Regions from separate parts of the Streptomyces sp. NPDC020801 genome, predicted to be linked through region 1. Evidence: riboswitches for the same ligand, from Rfam matches in the RefSeq annotation. Region 1 holds a riboswitch; each other region holds the start of a gene.
What was found. Region 1 has a riboswitch for cyclic di-AMP ahead of ACH4UM_RS23215 (M23 family metallopeptidase). Riboswitches for the same ligand answer to the same signal wherever they lie in the genome.
Positions count from the first base shown of each region.

Region 2: linked by a shared signal. The riboswitch ahead of ACH4UM_RS12020 (peptidoglycan DD-metalloendopeptidase family protein) and the one ahead of ACH4UM_RS23215 (M23 family metallopeptidase) in region 1 are both predicted to bind cyclic di-AMP.
Region 3: linked by a shared signal. The riboswitch ahead of ACH4UM_RS26830 (transglycosylase family protein) and the one ahead of ACH4UM_RS23215 (M23 family metallopeptidase) in region 1 are both predicted to bind cyclic di-AMP.

Region 1 covers NZ_JBIRST010000011.1:125,500-132,148, reverse strand. The annotation lists gene ACH4UM_RS23225 (HPr family phosphocarrier protein) at 57-338, shown strand; gene ACH4UM_RS23220 (GntR family transcriptional regulator) at 486-1,184, opposite strand; gene ACH4UM_RS23215 (M23 family metallopeptidase) at 1,520-2,278, opposite strand; cyclic di-AMP (ydaO/yuaA leader) riboswitch at 2,291-2,454, opposite strand; gene ACH4UM_RS23210 (M16 family metallopeptidase) at 2,679-4,067, opposite strand; gene ACH4UM_RS23205 (M16 family metallopeptidase) at 4,064-5,452, opposite strand; gene ACH4UM_RS23200 (DNA topoisomerase (ATP-hydrolyzing) subunit A) at 6,350-6,649, shown strand, end outside.
Region 2 covers NZ_JBIRST010000005.1:3,261-9,909, reverse strand. The annotation lists gene ACH4UM_RS12035 (Glu/Leu/Phe/Val dehydrogenase dimerization domain-containing protein) at 1-452, shown strand, start outside; gene ACH4UM_RS12030 (TetR/AcrR family transcriptional regulator) at 582-1,205, shown strand; gene ACH4UM_RS12025 (SGNH/GDSL hydrolase family protein) at 1,497-2,282, opposite strand; gene ACH4UM_RS12020 (peptidoglycan DD-metalloendopeptidase family protein) at 2,525-3,436, opposite strand; cyclic di-AMP (ydaO/yuaA leader) riboswitch at 3,441-3,598, opposite strand; gene ACH4UM_RS12015 (tyrosine-protein phosphatase) at 4,123-4,920, shown strand; gene ACH4UM_RS12010 (DUF6126 family protein) at 4,951-5,070, opposite strand; gene ACH4UM_RS12005 (helix-turn-helix domain-containing protein) at 5,067-5,690, opposite strand; gene ACH4UM_RS12000 (aspartate aminotransferase family protein) at 5,767-6,649, opposite strand, start outside.
Region 3 covers NZ_JBIRST010000014.1:101,206-107,854, forward strand. The annotation lists gene ACH4UM_RS26810 (SurA N-terminal domain-containing protein) at 1-133, shown strand, start outside; gene ACH4UM_RS26815 (nucleoside triphosphate pyrophosphohydrolase) at 232-1,218, shown strand; gene ACH4UM_RS26820 (cytochrome P450) at 1,435-2,718, shown strand; gene ACH4UM_RS26825 (transglycosylase family protein) at 2,886-3,989, shown strand; cyclic di-AMP (ydaO/yuaA leader) riboswitch at 4,172-4,339, shown strand; gene ACH4UM_RS26830 (transglycosylase family protein) at 4,344-5,033, shown strand; gene eno (phosphopyruvate hydratase) at 5,343-6,629, shown strand.

The DNA of each region.
Region 1 (6,649 bases):
CTTCACGTGTGGGAAACTGGTCTAGACAACCCTGATACACCGAAGGGCAGCATCACATGGCTGAGCGCCGCGTCAACGTCGGCTGGGCCGAGGGCCTTCACGCCCGCCCCGCTTCCATCTTCGTCCGGGCCGCCACGGCCGCAGGTGTCCCCGTGACGATCGCCAAGGCCGACGGCACCCCCGTCAACGCGGCCTCCATGCTGGCCGTTCTCGGCCTCGGCGCCCAGGGAGGCGAGGAGGTCGTCCTGGCCTCCGACGCCGAGGGCGCCGACGCCGCGCTCGACCGGCTGGCCAAGCTGGTCTCCGAAGGCCTCGAGGAGCTCCCCGAGACGGTCTGATCCATGCTCGCGCGATGAAGCCGCGTCGCCCTTCCGGGCGGCGCGGCTTCGCTTTTCACACACGCCCGCAGAAATTACCGGCACCTGAAAAAGGGCAAGGGGAAATACCCCTCCACTGAATATCCCTCTTTGTATACGGCGCCCGTGTTAATGCCGAAGACCTGACATGTTGACGGCATGTTGCGAAGTCCTCACACGGTCGGCGCGGCCCGCCGCCGCGCCGGGGAAACGCAACCGGTGTGCGCCGGTCACGCGCTCGGCGTGCAGGGCGGTCAGCGCCCGCGCCCGCTCGCCGTCGCCGCGCGCGAGGGCGTCCACGATGGCGCCGTGCTCGGCCCAGGACTCCACGGGATCGGCCGGCGCCGCCACCGTGTACATCCAGGCGATCTTGTGCCGCAGCTGGGTGAGCATCGAGGTCAGCGCAGGGCTGCCGCAGGCCTGGGCGAGTGTCTCGTGGAACCAGCCCCCCAGCGAGCGCAGATCCTCGGTACTGCCCCTGCGCGCCCGCTCCTGCCCCAGCCGCACCAGGCCGCGCAGCACCTTGAGATGGGCTTCCGTGCGCCGCTGGGCGGCGCGGGCGGCGCCGAGCGGCTCCAGGAGCATCCGCATCTCCAGCAGGTCACCGGCCTCCTGCTCGGTCGGCTCCGCGACGCACGCGCCCGCGTGCCGCCGGGTCACCACGAAGCCCTCGGCCTCCAGGGTGCGCAGGGCCTCGCGCACGGGGACGCGCGAGACGCCGTAGCGGCGGGCGAGGACTTCCTCGGTGAGCCGGGTGCCGCGCTCATGGACACCGGCGACGATGTCGTCCCGGATCGCCGTGCACACCGAGTGCGCCGGAATACGCATGACCGACCTCCGCCTTAATCCCCGTGAAACGTCGACGATGGACGTGTGTTCCGTGACTCTATTGCAATGAGCCGGAATTTCCGACGGCGGGCCGGAATCCATGGATATTTTTTGGACAGCGGGCGGTCCGGAACATCCGAAAACACCGAAAGCCCCGGCTCGGGAGCCGGGGCTTCGGGGGGTCTTCGACGGCGGTGCGCCGGACCTCCTGCGGACAGGCGCCGGACGCCCCGCCTGCCGGTGCCGGATGCCGGCGCGGCTCGGCGTCCAACGCCCGCGGGGGCCGGTGCCGGATGCCGGCGCGGCTCGGCGCCGGGCACCCACACGGGTCCGCCTCAGACGTTCACGCCGTGCTTGCGGAGGTAGGCCACGGGGTCGATGTCGGAGCCGTAGTCCGGAGTCGTACGGGCCTCGAAGTGCAGGTGCGGTCCGGTGACGTTGCCGGTCGCGCCGGACAGGCCGATCTGCTGACCCGGGGTGACCTTCTGGCCCACCGAGACGCCGATGGACGACAGGTGGCCGTACTGGGTGTACGTGCCGTCGGCCATCCTGATCACGATCTGGTTGCCGTACGCCCCGCCCCACCCGGTCTGGACGACGGTCCCCACGCCGACCGCATGGACCGTGGTGCCGCTCGCGGCGTGGAAGTCGATGCCTGTGTGGGAGCCGGAGGACCACAGGGACCCGCCGGCCTTGTAGCCGGTGGAGACGTAGGAGCCGAAGACCGGCGGCACGAAGGTGTTGAGACGCTTGCGCTCGGCCTCCCGGGCGGCGCGGGCCTTGGCCTCGCGCTCCTTCTTCGCCTGCTCCGCGGCCCTCTTGCGTGCGGCCTCCTCGGCCAGCTTCTGCTCGGCGGCCTGCTTCTGGGCGGCTGCCTGGGCGTCGATCTTCTCCGCGACGGTGTCGCCGATGGTGATGACCGGGGTGAGGCCGGTGTCCTCGGGTGAGGGAGTCTCGGCGGCCAGGGCCGGGGCGGCGCTGAGGGTGCCGATGACGCCGGTGGTGGTGAGGGCCGCGACGCTCGCCGCGCGGGCGGTGGTGCGGTGCATCCGGCCGGGACGGCGGTGCTTCCCGGTGGCGCGGGTGAACGCCATGTAGTGGCTGGTCCTTTCCTTCCCTGTCGCCTACCGGGTTAGCTGACGGGTTCGGAGCAGGAAGGTCTCCTACGGACCCCCTCGCTGCGCGCGCGGGCGTCCGATTCACCCCAGGGACTGGATGGGTCCCCGGCTCCCCTGGCTCGCGCCGTACGGGGACTCGGCGATGGCTGTCCGGTGCCGCGGGTGCGGCGCACTGCCCGACGAACAGCCGGACCGACGCTAAACGGGGCCGCTTTCAATTCCCAAACGGATCAGAGGTTTTGTAGCGCAGGCCACAGGGCAGACAGGCAGGCTCTCCCCTAATTCGGACATCAAGGGGCCCTGGTGACGCTTCGGTCACCAGGGCCCCACGCGCGCGTGCGCATCGACCGCCGCCGAGGTCGGCGGCGGCGTGCCCCTACTCGGCCGCCACGACGGTGACTTGACCGATGCCGAGGGCCTCGACGGGCTCCTTGATCTGCGCCGCGTCCCCGACGAGCACCGTCACCAGACGGTCCACCGGGAAGGCGCCCACCACCGCGGCGGTGGCCTCCACGGTGCCGGTGGCGGCGAGCTGCTGATAGAGCGTTGCCTGGTAGTCGTCCGGAAGGTGCTGCTCGACCTGGTCGGCGAGCGTGCTCGCCACGGCGGCCGCGGTCTCGTACTTCAGCGGCGCCACACCGACGAGGTTCTGCACGGCGACGTCCCGCTCGGCGTCGGTGAGACCTTCGGCGGCGAGCTTGCGCAGCACCGTGAAGAGGTCGTCCAGGGCCGGGCCGGTGTTCGGGGTGTCGACCGAGCCGCTGATCGCGAGCATCGCGGCGCCCGAGCCGTCGGGGGCCGAGCGCAGCACTTGGCCGAACGCCCGCACGCCGTAGGTGTAGCCCTTCTCCTCGCGCAGGACACGGTCCAGGCGGGAGGTGAGGGTGCCGCCGAGGCAGTAGGTGCCGAGCACCTGGGCGGGCCACACGCGTTCGTGGCGGTCGGGGCCGATGCGGCCCATGAGCAGCTGCGTCTGGACGGCGCCGGGACGGTCCACGATCACCACGCGGCCGGTGTCGTCGGCGGTCACCGGCGGCACGGGCCGCGGCTTGGCCGGCGAACCCGCCCAGGCGCCCAGGGTCTCGCCGAGCAGCTCGTCGAGGTCGATGCCGGTGAGGTCGCCGACGACCACGACGGTGGCCGTGGCGGGGCGCACGTGCCGGTCGTAGAAGGCGCGGACGGCTGCGGAGTCGATGGCGCCGACCGTCTCCTCGGTGCCCTGGCGGGGGCGCGACATGCGCGCGGTGGCCGGGAAGAGCTCCTTTGAGAGCTCCTTGGCGGCGCGGCGGGAGGGGTTGGCCAGCTCGTGCGGGATCTCGTCGAGCCGGTTGCGCACCAGGCGCTCGACCTCGCTGTCGGCGAAGGCGGGTGCCCGGAGGGCGTCGGACAGCAGGCCGAGTCCCTTGGCCAGGCGGGAGGCCGGGACCTCCAGGCTCAGCCGTACGCCGGGATGGTCGGCGTGCGAGTCGAGGGTGGCACCCGCACGCTCCAGCTCGGCGGCGAACTCCTCGGCGGAGTGCTTGTCGGTACCCTCGGAGAAGGCCCGCGCCATGATCGTGGCGACGCCGTCCAGACCGGCCGGCTCGGCGTCCAGGGGCGCGTCCAGTAGTACCTCGACGGCGACGACCTGCTGGCCGGGGCGCTGGCAGCGCAGCACCGTCAGGCCGTTGTCCAGCGTGCCGCGCTCCGGCGCCGGGAACGCCCAGGGCCTGGCCTCGCCCGCCTGCGGCCGGGGGTGGAAGTCCATCGTGGCGAGCTCGGTCACTTCGCCGCCTCCTCGGTGTCGTCGGTGGCCGCGGCGTCCGTGTCCGTGGCATCGGCTGCACGTGCCGTCTCAGCCTGGTCGGCTGCGATCGGCTCGTAGACGAGCACCGCCCGGTTGTCGGGGCGCAGGCGGGTCTTGGCGACCTCCTGGACCTCCTCGGCAGTCACCTCCAGTACACGCTTGACGGCGGTGAGGGCGAGCTGCGGGTCGCCGAACAGGACGGCGTACCGGCACAGTTCGTCGGCGCGGCCCGCGACCGTGCCGAGCCGGTCCAGCCACTCGCGCTCCAACTGGGCCTGGGCGCGCTCCATCTCCTCGGTGGTGGGGCCCGCCTCGGCGAACCGGGCGAGTTCCTCGTCGATGGCGGCTTCGATGACCGGGACCTCGAAGTCGCCGGAGGTCTTCACGTCCAGCCAGCCCAGGGAGGGCGCCCCGGCCAGCCGCAGCAGGCCGAACCCGGCGGCGACGGCCGTACGGTCGCGGCGCACCAGGCGGTTGTACAGGCGGGAGGACTCGCCGCCGCCGAGGACGGTCAGCGCCAGGTCTGCCGCGTCGCACGCGCGCGTGCCGTCCTGCGGCAGCCGGTAGGCGGCCATCAGGGCGCGGGCCGGGACCTCCTCCTCCACGACCTCGCGCAGCTGGCCGCCGATGACGTCGGGCAGGGAGCCGTCACGGGGCTCGGGCTTGCCGTCGTGGGACGGGATGGAGCCGAAGTACTTCTCGATCCACGCGAGCGTCTGCCGCGGGTCGATGTCGCCGACGACCGAGAGGACGGCGTTGTTGGGCGCGTAGTACGTGCGGAAGAACGCGCGCGCGTCATCCAGGGTGGCCGCGTCCAGGTCGGCCATGGAGCCGATGGGCGTGTGGTGGTAAGGATGGCCCTCCGGGTAGGCGAGGGCGGTCAGCCGCTCGAAGGCGGTCCCATAGGGGACGTTGTCATAGCGCTGGCGGCGCTCGTTCTTGACGACGTCCCGCTGGTTCTCCATCGACTCGTCGTCCAGTGCCGCGAGCAGGGAGCCCATGCGGTCGGCCTCCAGCCAGAGCGCGAGCTCCAGCTGGTGGGCGGGCATGGTCTCGAAGTAGTTGGTGCGCTCGAAGCTGGTGGTGCCGTTGAGCGATCCGCCCGCGCCCTGCACCAGCTCGAAGTGACCGTTGCCCTTCACCTGCGCGGAGCCCTGGAACATCAGGTGCTCGAAAAGGTGAGCCAGACCGGTCCGTCCCTTGACCTCGTGGCGGGAGCCGACGTCGTACCAGAGGCACACCGCCGCGACCGGGGTCAGGTGGTCCTCGGAGAGCACCACGCGCAGCCCGTTGGCCAGGCGGTGCTCGGTCGCTGTCAGGCCGCCGGAGCCTGCCTCGGCTGTGGCCGTGTGACCCATGGGCATGTACGTCCCTTCGATCGCGGTGGCGGTCTGGAACCGCCGTTTTCCTGCCGGTCCTGCCACTGTATGCAAGCGCGTGGACGCCTGGCGAAGTTCCCGGAGCTCGTACGCCGAGAGCGAGAACGCCCCGCACCCACCGCACGCGCGTGGGAGCCACCCGCGAGCGCCGGACGCGGCCCGCTGCCGGGTGCCGTGGACGCGCCGGGGCACTCGTACCCCGAGCGGAACTGTCTGCCCCGCACCGGAAAGTCGGTGCCGGCTCGCGCGCCGCGCGCCCTCACGACCGGCCGACTGCCGAGCCGCCTCGGGCGACTCGCCTCGAGGGCAGCCGGGCACGCCGGCGGCGGCGCCGGTGCGGCTGGGGACCCTGTGGGACCCGTGGGCGCTGGGGCACGCGAGGCGGCAGGGATGCCGACGGGACGCCCCGCGACGGGACGCGGATGCGTCCGAAGGCGCCCGGGCGGAGAACTGAACGGTCCAGCACGGCACACCCCGGCACGCACGTCCCCGGCCTCCTGGGCACCGGCGCCAGGCCCGCGGGAACATCACGGCCCGTCCCAAGCCCGCTCCGGACAAAGGGAAGTCACTCCGCGGAGCGAACACCGCGTTCGCCCGGGAGGGCGAAGACCGCGGGTCCGTCCGAAGGCGCGCCGGGGGCGGACGCCCCAGCAGTGGTAACCCTCCTGCGCGGCCGGACGCTGGGCAGGGCGGACCGGGGCGGCGCGAACCGGGGCGGGGCGGCGCGAACCGGGGCGGGGCAGGGCGGCGCGGGCGTGTCAGGGGGCCCGGAGCGGCAGGTGAGAGCCGCCGGTGACGGGTCCTGGTCCGCGTTGTCAGTCGCGCGGTCCACAATGGTGCGCGTCAGATCCCGTCACACGCTTCAGCAAGGAGCCGGCAGCGATGGCCCGCCGCAGCACGAAGACCCCGCCGCCCGACGACCCGTACGAGGAGAAGATCCTCGACATCGACGTCGTCGACGAGATGCAGGGCTCCTTCCTCGAGTACGCGTACTCGGTCATCTACTCCCGCGCCCTGCCGGACGCCCGGGACGGCCTCAAGCCGGTGCACCGCCGCATCGTCTACCAGATGAACGAGATGGGCCTGCGCCCCGACCGGGGCTATGTGAAGTGCGCCCGCGTCGTCGGCGAGGTCATGGGCAAGCTGCACCCGCACGGCGACGCGTCGATCTACGACGCCCTG
Region 2 (6,649 bases), on a different contig from region 1:
CGGTGGACCGCCGCGCGCTGCGCCCCGAAGACCGCGAACTGCCGGGCCGGAACTGGCTGTCCGCGGACGCGGAGATCCTGGTGCCCGCCGCCGTCTCCTACGCGATCGGCCCTTCGAACCAGGAGCGGATCACCGCCCGCTGGATCGTCGAGGCGGCCAATATGCCCGTCCTGCCCGAGGCGGAGGAACTGCTGGCCGCGCGCGGGGTCACGGTACTGCCGGACGTGGTCGTCAACTCCGGGACGAACGCCTGGTGGTGGTGGACGCTGTTCGGCGACATCGGCGCCGACGCCGACGAGGCGCTTGGGTACACACGGCGCTCGATGCGGGCCCTGGTCGAGCGGATGCTCGCCCGCGCGGAGGCCGACGGGACGAGCCCGCGCGGCGCCGCGCACGCCATCGTGGCGGACCGGCTGCCGTTGATCGCGGAGCGCTTCGGGTGGTACCGGTGACGGCGGCCGGGGCCACGCCGAAGGCCCGAGTACGGGGACGGGGTCGACGGGATCACGGCCGCCGGCAGCGGTGGCGTGTGTGGCCAGGTCTCGCCTTGTCCCTGTGACACGAGCGATTAGGGTGACCGCGTGGCGAGAGTGCGGTTGAGCGTGGCGGAGCGGCGCGGGGAGTTGCTGAGAGCGGCCATCGAGCAGATCGAGGCACGGGGTGTGGCGGCGGTACGGATCGCCGATGTGGCCTCGGCCCTGGGCGTGAGCAACGCGCTGGTGCTCTATCACTTCTCGACGAAGGAGCAACTGGTCTCCGCCGCCTTCACGCACGCCGCCGAGGACGACCTCGCGCACCTGCGCAAGCTGCTGGGCCGGCGTACGACGGCGCTGCGCCGGCTGCGGGCCGCGGTGCGCTGGTACGCGCCGACCGGAACCGCCAAGGGCTGGCGGCTGTGGATCGAGAGCTGGGCGGCCGCGCTGCGTGAACCCGCGCTTCGGGAGGTCGCGCGGGATCTGGACCGGCAGTGGAAGACGGCCATCACCGGGGTGATCGCCGAGGGCGTGACGGCGGACGAGTTCCGGTGCCCGGACCCCGCCGGCGCCGCCCTGCGTCTGACGGCCCTGCTGGACGGGCTGGCCGTGCAGATGACCGCCTACGACGGCGCGGTCTCCCGCGCGCGGGCTCAGCAGTGGGTGGACGATGCGCTCGCCCGCGAACTGGGTCTGCAGCACGCGGCGCCGACGGCCGCGGCGGCGCGGTGACGCCGCCCGCGCGGGACCCAGGCTCCCTGCGCCCCAGGACTGCGGGCACCGCGGCTGCCTGCGCCCCAGGACTGCGGGCACCGCCGCTGCCCGCAGTCCTGGGGCGGGCAGCGCCGCTGCCCGCACGCCGATGCTGCGGGTGGCTCCGCTCCCGCCCGCCGGGCCATGACCACAACCGTCCGCTCCGCCGCCGGGCCGCGACGGCGACCGCTCACCCGTCACCCCATGCCGCTGCCGCGACCACGACCACGGCCGTGACCGTGACCGGCCTCAGGCCTCAGACCTCAGACCTCAGGCCACCGACTCGATGCGCATCTTGATGTCGTCCGGCGACAGGGTGCCCTTGGCCGTCACGTGGTCGCCCGAGGACTGGCCGCGCAGCCGGCGGCCGATCCACGGGACCAGGTACTCGCGCGCCCAGTGGACGTCGTCGCGGCGGATGTCCAGGGTGCCGCGGGGCGGCAGCGGCGGCCACGGCTGCTCCGGATCGGCCGGGACGTCGAGACCGAGGATCTGGCCGGCGCGCAGCGCCACGCGCGTGTGCCCCTCGGGCGAGAGGTGCAACCGGTCGTGGTCCCAGGCGCGGCGGTCCTGGACGGTCCGCAGGGACCACAGGTCCAGCACCGGGCAGCCGTACCGGTCGGCGATGGCCCGCACATGCCCGTTGTACGTGGCGATCCTGCCGCGCAGGTGCTTGAGCACGGGCACGCCCCGGGTGTCGAAGCCGGTGGTCACCATGACGGTGCCGGCGACGGCCGCGAGCCGGGCGACCGCCTTCTCGAAGCGTTCGGCCACTTCGTCGGGATCGGTGCCGGGACGGATGATGTCGTTGCCGCCGGCACAGAACGAGACCAGGTCGGGGGCGAGTTCGACGGCCCGCGGGACCTGGTCCGCCACGATCTGGTCGAGCAGCTTTCCGCGCACGGCGAGATTGGTGTACTGGAAGTCGCCCTCGGGCCGCCGGTCGGCGAGCAGTACGGCGAACCGGTCGGCCCAGCCGACGAACGCTCCGTCGGGGCCGGGGTCGCCGACGCCCTCGGTGAAGCTGTCCCCCACCGCCACGTACGACCCGATCACTGATCTGCTGTCACTCTTCGAATCGTCTGCCACATCGGCCCATGATTCACCTTCGAATGTGACCTACGCGACCGTAGGCAGGGGTTGACGGGCGGTGAGATAAGCCACGTCAACTGCATGCCCCACCTGGGAATACGCGGCGACACCACGGTGGTGGAACACCGAAGGCCGGACCCGGGGATCGTGGGTCCGGCCTTCGGCTGCGTGTCAGGCAGGTGGTCGTGAGGGTGTGCGCGCGGCCGTCAGCCGACGGCGACGCCGTGCGAGCGGAGGTAGGCGACCGGGTCCGTGTCCGAGCCGTAGTCCGGGGTGGTGCGGATCTCGAAGTGCAGGTGCGGGCCGGTCACGTTGCCGGTGGCACCGGACAGGCCGAGCTGCTGGCCCTCGGCCACGCTCTGGCCCGCCGAGACGGAGAGGGCGGACAGATGGCCGTACTGGGCGTAGTGGCCGTCGCCGAGCCGGATGACGACCTGGTTGCCGTACGCGCCGCCCCAGCCGGCGGAGACGACGGTGCCCGCGGCCACGGCCCTGACCGGGGTGCCGGTCGGGACGACGAAGTCGACGCCGGTGTGGTAGCCGCTGGACCACATGCTGCCGGCCACGTGGTAGCCGGTGCCGCCGGCCACCGGAAGGGTGTACCCGGTGGAGGTGGTCTCGGCCGCCCTGGTCACCGTCGTGGCCTTCGAGGCGGAGGACGAGGACGGCGTCGCGGACGCCGGTGCCTTCGAGGCCTTCGAAGACGTAGCTGCCTTCGAAGGCGCGGGCGTCCGGACGGCGCCGGTCGCCGCGGCCTTGCCGCCGAGCGTCAGCCGCAGGCCCGGGTGGATCAGCGAGGGCTTGTCGCCGACGGCCCGGCGGTTGTCCGCGTAGAGCCGGTGCCAGCCGCCGCGGACGTGCTGCTCCTCGGCGATCTTCGAGAGACAGTCGCCGGTGCGGACGGAGTAGGTCCGGACGCCCGCACCCTCGGTGGCCGTCCGCTCCGCCACCGCGGCGGTGCGCACGGGCTTTTCCGGAACGGCCTTCGCCGGGGCGGCGTGCGCGCCGGTGGCCCCGATCAGCGGCAGGGCGAGAGCGGCGCCGCCCGTACCGGCGGCGGCGATGGAACGGGTGAGGCGCTGGGTCTTCGGACGGCGGTGCTTACCCTTCGCGGGCATGGCGGATTCCTCTCCGGCGCCTGCGAGGTGAGCTGTCGGGTTCGGACTGGAGATGCCCGGCCGCGGTGGTCGCGGCTTCACCCCTAGCCGTTCCGGAGAGACCGGAACAGGCGTGGTACCTGTGGGTCCCCCGCTCCTGCCGTGCACGGGTGGGTGTGCGGGTCCCGGACGACGGCAGGACTGTGCGTCCGTCCGGATCGGTGTGGAACGTAAGCGACCCGGACGCACAGGGACAAGCAGATGGTTCCGTTCGTACCCGTTTCGCTTGATCCGTTACGGGAATTACCGTCACCCTCCGTTGATTCACCCGGCTTTCCCTTTCCTCAATTCACTGGAAAACCGCTGGAATTACGTGGGCATGACGAGCGACGGACGGTCACAAGTATGAGCCTGATCACGTGCGGCATTCCAGAGTCCTTCATTTGAGGGCGAGTTGGAATCAAGGCTGCAATACCGACATAAACCTCAAGAAGTCATAAGAGACCTCAATTGCAACGGATGCGAAAAACCGTTGCAGTCGAGACGCGCCCACGACGCGCCCGGGCCGGGACGACGCTCTCGCCACCGAGAACACACCGCACCGCGCTTGGACGTGGACAACTCATTGCCCCAGGAATCCATGTCGTATCGTCGAAGCCGCGCCCGCCGACGAGCCGCGAAGGCGGGGCCGAAAGGGAGGAGTTCCCGTGACGCAGCAGGTCCCGTCGACCGAGCCCGAGCTGGCCGGAGTGCGCAACTTCCGCGATGTGGGCGGGCTGCCGACCTTGGACGGACGGCGGGTGCGGCACGGAGTGCTGTTCCGCAGCGGCCACCTCGCGCACGCGACCGGCGAGGACACGGCGTTCCTGTCCTCGCTGGGACTGCACACCATCTTCGACTTCCGCAACGCGGCCGACCAGAAGCTCGAGGGGCCGGACGTCGAGCTGCCCGGGGTCCGCAATGTGAACCTGCCGCTGAGCGACCCGGCGGACGGCGCCGAGTTCTGGAAGATGGTGCGCGACGGCGACCTCGACCAGCTGCGCGGGATCCTGGCCGACGGCAAGGGCGCGGACCGGATGATCGCCTCCTACCGCATGATCATCAAGGAGCGCACCGCCGAGCACTCCCAGGTGCTGCACGCCATCGCCGAGGACAGCGTGCCCGCCCTCATGCACTGCGCCGCCGGCAAGGACCGCGCGGGGCTGTCGATCGCCGTGACCCTGCTCGCCGTGGGCGTGGAGCGGGAGGCGATCGTGGCGGACTACCTGGAGTCCAACGCCAAGCACCGCCGCTACAAGGTGCACCGCAGCGGCACCTCGGCCTCGGCCTACTCCCCCGAGGTCATGGAGCTGCTCAGCCCCCTGTTCGACGCGCGGGCGGAGTATCTGACGGCGGCCCTGGAGACCATCGAGGAGACCTGGGGCGGTGTCGACACCTACCTGGAGCGGGGTCTGCGGCTCGCCCCGCGGACCCGGGAGCGCCTTCGGGAACGGCTGATCGACTGACCCGGCCGGCTCCGGCGGCCCGCCCCGCGGCTACTTGGCGCCGACCTCGAACAGCAGCCAGACGAAGGCGGCGAAGAGGTGCCCGACGGCGATGTAGATGATGAGCCGGATCCACAGGGCACGCGGGAACTTCTCTTCCATGTTGCTCATGGTGTCTCTCCGGTGTGGGGGCCCAGGCACAGCGCGGCCGTGGGACTCTGCAGCAGGGTGTGGACGAAGAGGAGCTCGAGCCCGTCCGGGTCCTCGGCGGCGATGCGGTGCGGGGTGAGCGAGTCGAAGTGCGCGCTGTCGCCCGGTGCGAGCAGGTGCGCCGCGTCCCCCAGGCGCAGCCGCAGGCGGCCCTTGAGGACGTACAGCCACTCCTCGCCGGGGTGGACGCGCACGATGTCGCCCTGGGAGCCGTGCGGCACCCGGACCCTCAGGGCCTGCATCCCGCGCCCGGACGCGCCCGTCTGCCAGTACGTCCAGCCGCCGGCCCGGGTGGGTTCCATCTCCGCGGCCCGCACGACGGCGTCCCGGCCGGGGACCGACTCACCGAGCAGCTCGGAGACCGTCGTACCGTAGACGCGGGCGAGCGCGAGCAGCATCGGCAGCGAGGGCTGGCGCTGTCCGGTCTCCAGACGGGAGAGGTGGGCGGGCGACAGCCCGGCGGCGCGGGCCGCGGCCTCCAGGGTCAGGGAGGCGCGGCGGCGCAGCGCACGCAGCTGTGGTGCGACGGCGGGCAGGTTCTCGACCGGCCCCGCCGAGGGCTCGGACTCGGAAGAGCTCATGCCCCCATTCATCCGCAGTCTTGCCTCTGCGGCAAATTTCTTGCCTAAGAGGCAAAAACTCCTCGTCCGGCAGTGCTCACCGGTTGGCAACGGCCTGCTTGACCAGCGTCTTCCCGAAGTCCCACATCAGCCCGCCGCCGTGCGCGTCGTCCATCACGGCGGTGAAGGCGTCCACGAACCGGTCCACCTCCCGCTCGCCGACGACCAGCGGCGGGATCAGCTTGATCACCTCCATGTGGTCGCCGGAGACCTGGGTCAGGATCCGGTGCCGTTGCAGCAGCGGTACGACCACCATCTGCGCGAACAGGCCCTTGCGGGCCGCCTGCAGCATGGCCCAGCGGCCGCGCAGCTTCAGCGAGTTCGGCCGGCCGAACTCGATGCCGATCATCAGGCCCCGGCCGCGCACGCCGGCCAGCAGCTCGTACTTGCCGACCAGCGCCGCCAGCCGGGACTTCAGCAGCTCGCCCGTGGCCCGGGCGTTCGCGACGATCTGCTCGTTCTCCATCACGGACAGCACGGCCAGGCCCGCCGCCATGGCCTGGGCGTTGGACCCGAAGCTCGCCGAGTGGACCAGCACCCGGTCGATCGACGAGTAGACCTTCTTGAAGATCCAGTCCTTGCCGAGCGTCGCGCTCACCGGCACATAGCCGCCCGAGAGGGCCTTGGCCACGCACACCAGGTCCGGCTCGACGCCGCCCTCGTGCTGGTAGGCGTAGAAGTCCCCGGTCCGGCCGAGGCCCGTCTGCACCTCGTCGGCGATGAGCAGGGCCTTGTGCTTGTGCAGCAGCTCCTGGGCGGCGCGCAGATAGCCGGGCGGCGCCTCGTGCACGCCCTTGCCCTGGATCGGCTCGACGATCAGCGCGGCCACGTCGCCCTTGCGCAGCTCGCGGGCGAGCGCGTCGAGGTCGCCGAGCGGCACGGCGGTGTCGGGCAGCAGCGGGGCGAAGCCGTCCCGGAAT
Region 3 (6,649 bases), on a different contig from region 1:
GGCCTCCGGCGAGCTCCGCATCGACCTCAACCCGCGCTACGGCAGCTGGGACGTCGAGAAGAGCAGCCGCGTCGACGCCAGGACCCCGTGGCTCAGGGACGTCTCGGCGGCGGGCACCCAGCAGCCGGCATAGCGGCGGCCGGCCGGCGGCCCACGCCCTGTGGACAACCGTCGGCCCACGCCCTGTGGACAACTCGTGGGGCCGTCGGCCCCGTGGGTTACGTTCGGAGCGTGAACACCACCAGCTCGACCGCCGCCACCGAAGCCGACGCCCCCGGCCGCATCGTCCTGCTCACCACCAGCCACCGGGTCGCCCCCGGGCTGCTGTCCTGGCCCGCCTGGCAGGCGCTGCGCTCGGCCGGCCGGGTGCTGTGCGCGGACGGGGCGCACCCGCAGCTGCCGTATCTGCGCGAGGCCGGGATAGCCGTGGACGAGGCCGCGCCCACCGCCCGGGAACTGGTCGAGGCGTGCGCCGGCGGGCGCACGGTGGTGGTCGTGGCCACCGGCGAGGGCGAGCCCGCCCTGACCGACGGCCTCGCCCGGCTGGCCGGCTCCGGCCGCGTCGCCATGCCGGAGCTGGAGCTGCTCCCCGCCTCCTACGACCTGCCCGGGGCCCGGCTGCTCGACCTCGTCCAGGTCATGGACCGCATCCGCGCCGAGTGCCCCTGGTCGTCCCGGCAGACCCACGAGGGCCTGGCGAAGTACGGCATCGAGGAGGCGTACGAGCTGGTCGAGGCGATCGAGGACGGCGACCGGGAGGAGCTGTGCGAGGAGCTGGGCGACGTGCTGCTCCAGGTCGTCTTCCACGCCCGTATCGCCGAGGAGGACCCGGAGGAACCCTTCTCCATCGACGACGTGGCCGGCGGCATCGTCACCAAGCTGATCCACCGCCACCCGCACGTCTTCGGCGACGAGACGGCCACCACCCCGGACGAGGTCAAGGAGCACTGGCTGCGCACCAAGGCCCAGGAGAAGCGGCGCACCTCGGTCACGGAGGGCGTCCCCCTCGGTCAGCCCGGCCTCGCCCTCGCCGCCAAGCTGGCGTCCCGGGTCCGCACGGCGGGCCTGGAGGTGCCGCTGCCGAAGGCGGAGGGCGTCGGCTACGAACTGCTGGCCCTGGCCGCCCGCGCAGAGGCGGAGGGCGTCGACCCGGAGGCGGCGCTGCGGGCGGCGGCCCGCACCTACCGGGACGCGATCAGGAAGACGGAGGGCGTGTAACGGAGGGGACTGCAAGGGGCCCGGGCCGTACGGACACACGGCTCCACCGCGCGGGCGCTCCCGGCCCCACCGGCCGGTGCCCCACCGGCCACCGGCCGGCACCGGCAACGCTCCGGGGACGGCGGGTCCCTGGGCCGCGGCCCCGCAGGGACGGGAAGGGCAGGGGCGGCGAGGGCGAGCCCCTCGGTGGGCGACCCGGCGGCTATGGTCGGCCCCATGCATGACCAGCCCCCCACCCCATCCGCCTCCGCCGGCACCCCGCCCGCCCTGTTCACCTGGGAGTTCGCGAGCAACCCCTACCCCGCGTACGCCTGGCTCCGCGAGCACGCCCCCGTGCATCGCACCCGGCTGCCCAGCGGTGTGGAGGCATGGCTGGTCACGCGTTACGCCGACGCCAAGCAGGCCCTGGCCGACCAGCGGCTGAGCAAGAACCCCGCGCACCACGACGAGCCCGCGCACGCCAAGGGCAAGACGGGCATCCCCGGCGAGCGCAAGGCCGAACTGATGACGCATCTGCTCAACATCGACCCGCCGGACCACACCCGGCTGCGCCGCCTGGTCAGCAAGGCGTTCACCCCCCGCCGCGTCGCCGAGTTCGCGCCCCGCGTGCAGGAGCTGGCCGACGACCTCATCGACCGGTTCGCCGGGCGCGGCACCGCCGACCTCATCCACGAGTTCGCCTTCCCGCTGCCCATCTACGCCATCTGCGACCTGCTCGGCGTCCCGCGCGAGGACCAGGACGACTTCCGGGACTGGGCGGGCATGATGATCCGGCACGGCGGGGGGCCGCGCGGCGGGGTCGCCCGGTCGGTGAAGAAGATGCGCGGCTACCTCGCCGACCTCATCCACCGCAAGCGCGAGGCGCTCACGGCCGAGCCCGGCCCGGGCGAGGACCTCATCTCCGGCCTGATCCGCGCCTCCGACCACGGCGAGCACCTCACCGAGAACGAGGCCGCCGCCATGGCCTTCATCCTCTTGTTCGCCGGTTTCGAGACCACCGTCAACCTCATCGGCAACGGCACCTACGCCCTCCTCACCCACCCCGGACAGCGGCAGCGGCTGCAGACCTCCCTCGCGGCCGGGGAACGCGGCCTGCTGGAGACCGGGGTGGAGGAACTCCTGCGCTACGACGGCCCCGTGGAGCTGGCCACCTGGCGGTTCGCCACCCGCCCGCTCACCATCGGCGGGCAGGACATCGCCGCCGGCGATCCGGTCCTGGTCGTCCTGGCCGCCGCCGACCGGGACCCGGCGCGGTTCGCCGACCCGGACACCCTCGACCTCGCCCGGCGCGACAACCAGCACCTGGGATACGGCCACGGCATCCACTACTGCCTGGGCGCCCCGCTCGCCCGCCTGGAGGGCCAGACCGCGCTGGCCACCCTGCTCACCCGGCTGCCGGACCTTCAGCTCGGCGCCGAACCGGCCGACCTGCGCTGGCGTGGCGGACTCATCATGCGCGGACTGCGTACGCTGCCCGTCCGGTTCACCCCGGCGGTATGAGTCCCCGGCGGGCGCAAAGATGACACGCGTTCAACTACGTGATCTTCACGTGATCTGCGCGGCATTAACTTGTGACAAGTGATCGTCACCCGATACGTTCACGCATCAGCGTGGCGCTGAGCTGTACCCGCCGCGCAGGTCACCGCTGTCGCACGAAAGGTCTCCGCATGCTCTCCGGGAACGGTCGTCACCGTCGCCCCCGTCAGGCTCCGGCCCTCCTCGTCGCCGCCGGAGTGACCGGATCCGCCATCGCCATCCCGCTCCTCGGCGCCGGCGCCGCGAGCGCTGCCGACGGCACCACGTGGGACAAGGTGGCGGAGTGCGAGAGCGGCGGCTCCTGGAGCGCCGACAACGGCAACGGCTACTACGGCGGCCTGCAGTTGACGCAGGAGGACTGGGAGAAGTACGGCGGCCTCGACTACGCCCCGAGTGCCGACCAGGCCAGCCGGTCCCAGCAGATAGCCGTGGCCGAGAAGATACTCGACGACCGCGGTCCTGGCGCCTGGCCGACCTGCGGTCTGCTCTCCGGGCTCCGCAAGGACTCCGGCGCGGCGAACGTCGACACCGGCGTGGGGAATGACTCGTCCGGCTCGTCCGGATCGTCGAACTCGTCCGGGTCATCCGGATCGTCCAACCCGTCCGGTGTGAAGGACCCCGGCCTGTCGGACGGCTCGCAGGGCTCCTCCAAATCATCCGGTTCGCCCGGCTCTTCGGCGAACACTTCCGGTTTGCCCGGTTCATCTGGTTCTTCGGGTTCTTCCGGGTCATCCGGATCGCCGACCGGGCCCTCCGGCAAGCCCTCCTCCTCGGCCTCTTCGCCCACAACGGACAACTCGACCAAGTCCGACTCGTCCTCCACTGCGGGTGCGAGCGACTCCGGAACGCCCGGCGCCTCGCCCTCGATGAGCCCCGGGTCCGGCGACTCGGACAACTTGGGGCAGAGTGGTGGTTCTTCGGCGCTGGTGGACACCGGGGCGCTGGGTGGCGGCCGGCATCGGGGCGGCAGTGCCGCCGAGGACCCGGCCGGCAGCCGTACGGCCGCCTCCGCGGGCCGTCACGCCTCGCGCGGCGACGAGGACGCGCGCGCGTCGGTGGAGAGCTCCTACACCGTCCGCTCCGGCGACTCCCTCGCCTCCATCGCCGACTCCCTTGCCGTCCAAGGCGGGTGGCGTGCGCTCTACGCCGCGAACGAGCAGGCCATCGGTGCCGACCCGAACCACATCGTCGCCGGTCAGAGTCTGGATGTCCCGGTCGAAACGACCGCAAAGTAGCGCGAGTTCGCGTCACACTTCGCGCCGAATGTCCCATTCGGTGAAAGTGTGGGATGAGTCTCAGAAGCCCTGATCGTCTTTGAAATTCGGCGGATCGCGTGCCTACGGTCATGACCGCTCGCCACCGCGAGCCCCGGCTGCCGCAACGCCGAATCCTGCCAGCGGCCGTACGGGAACAGTCGTCGCGTCAAGCGCCGCAGGCAGGAGCGGGGGACCCAAGGTAAGTGCCGTGCCGGGCAGTTCGCCGGAGCGGCTAGGGGTGGAGCCGTGCCTCACAAAAGGGGCACGGCCGGGCAACTCAACCGGCCCGAACCCGACAGCTCACCTCGCAGGCGTCGGTGAGGGGATCCATCCATGCTGTTTTCCGGCAAGGGCAAGCACCGCCGTCCCACCGTCCTTCAGCGGTCCACCCGCACCCTCGCGCTCGCCGGTGTCACCGGCGCCGTCGCCGCCGCCCCGCTGATGGCGGCCGGCAACGCCTCCGCCGCCACCGCCTCCGAGTGGGACGCGGTCGCCCAGTGCGAGTCCGGCGGCAACTGGTCCATCAACACGGGCAACGGCTTCTACGGCGGTCTGCAGTTCACCAACTCCACCTGGGCCGCGTACGGCGGCACCGCCTACGCCTCGCGCGCCGACCTGGCCTCCAAGTCGCAGCAGATAGCAGTCGCCGAGAAGGTCCTCGCGGGCCAGGGCAAGGGCGCCTGGCCGGTCTGCGGCAAGGGCCTGTCCGGCGCCGCGTACACCGGCGGCGCCCCCTCCGCCCCGAAGAACTCCACCAAGAGCACCACCACCCGCTCGGGCGGGCAGCAGGCCGCGAACCGCTCCGCCACGCGTCCGGCCCCCAAGAAGACCGTCACCACCCCGACCGGCAAGAAGGTCAAGAAGGGCGACGGCGAGTACAAGGTGGTCTCCGGCGACACCCTCAGCGCCATCGCCGCCAAGCGCCACGTCCAGGGCGGCTGGAAGAAGCTGTTCGAGCTGAACAAGGACATCGTCCAGGACGCCAATCTCATCTACCCGGGCCAGCAGCTGCACCTGAAGTGACAGCCTGCCGGTAGCCCGGCCACAGGCCCCTCGTAGAGGTGGCCTCCGGTTGCGGAGGCCACGTGGGGCTCCCCCCAATCCCCACGGGCTCCCCGCCCCGGTGCGTGTTCCCCCGTACGCACCGGGGCGGGGCTTTTTCATCCCCTCCTGGTCCCGGTTTCCCCCTCTCCCTTTGTTCCGTGCAGGAACAATGTGTACGGTCACCCTGTCCACGGGACGGTCGGTCGGTCGGCCGACGCCCCGCGGCGGTTAGGCTCTAGTCGCAAGGCACACCAGCCCCGCACAACCAGCGTCACATCCACGAAGGAGATGCTCGTGCCGTCCATCGACGTCGTCGTAGCCCGGGAAATCCTGGACTCCCGAGGCAACCCCACGGTCGAGGTCGAGGTCGGCCTCGACGACGGCAGCACGGGTCGTGCCGCCGTCCCGTCCGGCGCTTCCACCGGCGCCTTCGAGGCCATCGAGCTCCGCGACGGTGACCCCAACCGCTACCAGGGCAAGGGCGTGGAGAAGGCCGTCCTCGCCGTCATCGAGCAGATCGGCCCGGAGCTGGTCGGCTACGACGCCACCGAGCAGCGCCTGATCGACCAGGCCATGTTCGACCTGGACGCCACCGACAACAAGGGCTCGCTGGGCGCCAACGCCATCCTCGGCGTCTCCCTCGCCGTCGCCCACGCCGCCTCCGAGGCCAGCGACCTGCCCCTGTTCCGCTACCTGGGCGGCCCGAACGCGCACCTGCTGCCGGTGCCGATGATGAACATCCTGAACGGCGGCTCGCACGCCGACTCCAACGTGGACATCCAGGAGTTCATGATCGCCCCGATCGGCGCGGAGTCCTTCTCCGAGGCCCTGCGCTGGGGCACCGAGGTCTACCACACCCTGAAGAAGGTCCTGAAGAGCAAGGGCCTGGCCACCGGCCTCGGCGACGAGGGCGGCTTCGCCCCGAACCTCGGCTCCAACCGCGAGGCCCTCGACCTCATCCTCGAGGCCGTCAAGGAAGCCGGCTACGCCCCCGGCGAGCAGATCGCCCTCGCCCTCGACGTCGCCGCCTCCGAGTTCTACAAGGACGGCAAGTACCTCTTCGAGGGCAAGGAGCGCTCCGCCGCCGAGATGACGGAGTACTACGAGGAGCTCGTCGCGGCCTACCCGCTGGTCTCCATCGAGGACCCGCTGTTCGAGGACGACTGGGCCGGCTGGAAGGTCATCACCGACAAGCTCGGCGACAAGGTCCAGCTGGTCGGCGACGACCTGTTCGTCACCAACCCCGAGCGGCTGGCCCGCGGCATCGAGGAGGGCACCGCCAACGCGCTGCTCGTCAAGGTCAACCAGATCGGCTCGCTGACCGAGACCCTGGACGCCGTCGAACTGGCCCAGCGCAACGGCTTCAAGTGCATGATGTCCCACCGCTCCGGCGAGACCGAGGACGTCACCATCGCCGACCTGGCCGTCGCCACCAACTGCGGCCAGATCAAGACCGGCGCCCCGGCCCGCTCCGAGCGCGTCGCCAAGTACAACCAGCTGCTGCGCATCGAGGAGATCCTCGACGACGCCGCGGTGTACGCCGGCCGCTCGGCCTTCCCCCGCTTCAAGGGCTGAGCCGCTCAGCCGCCCGGCCG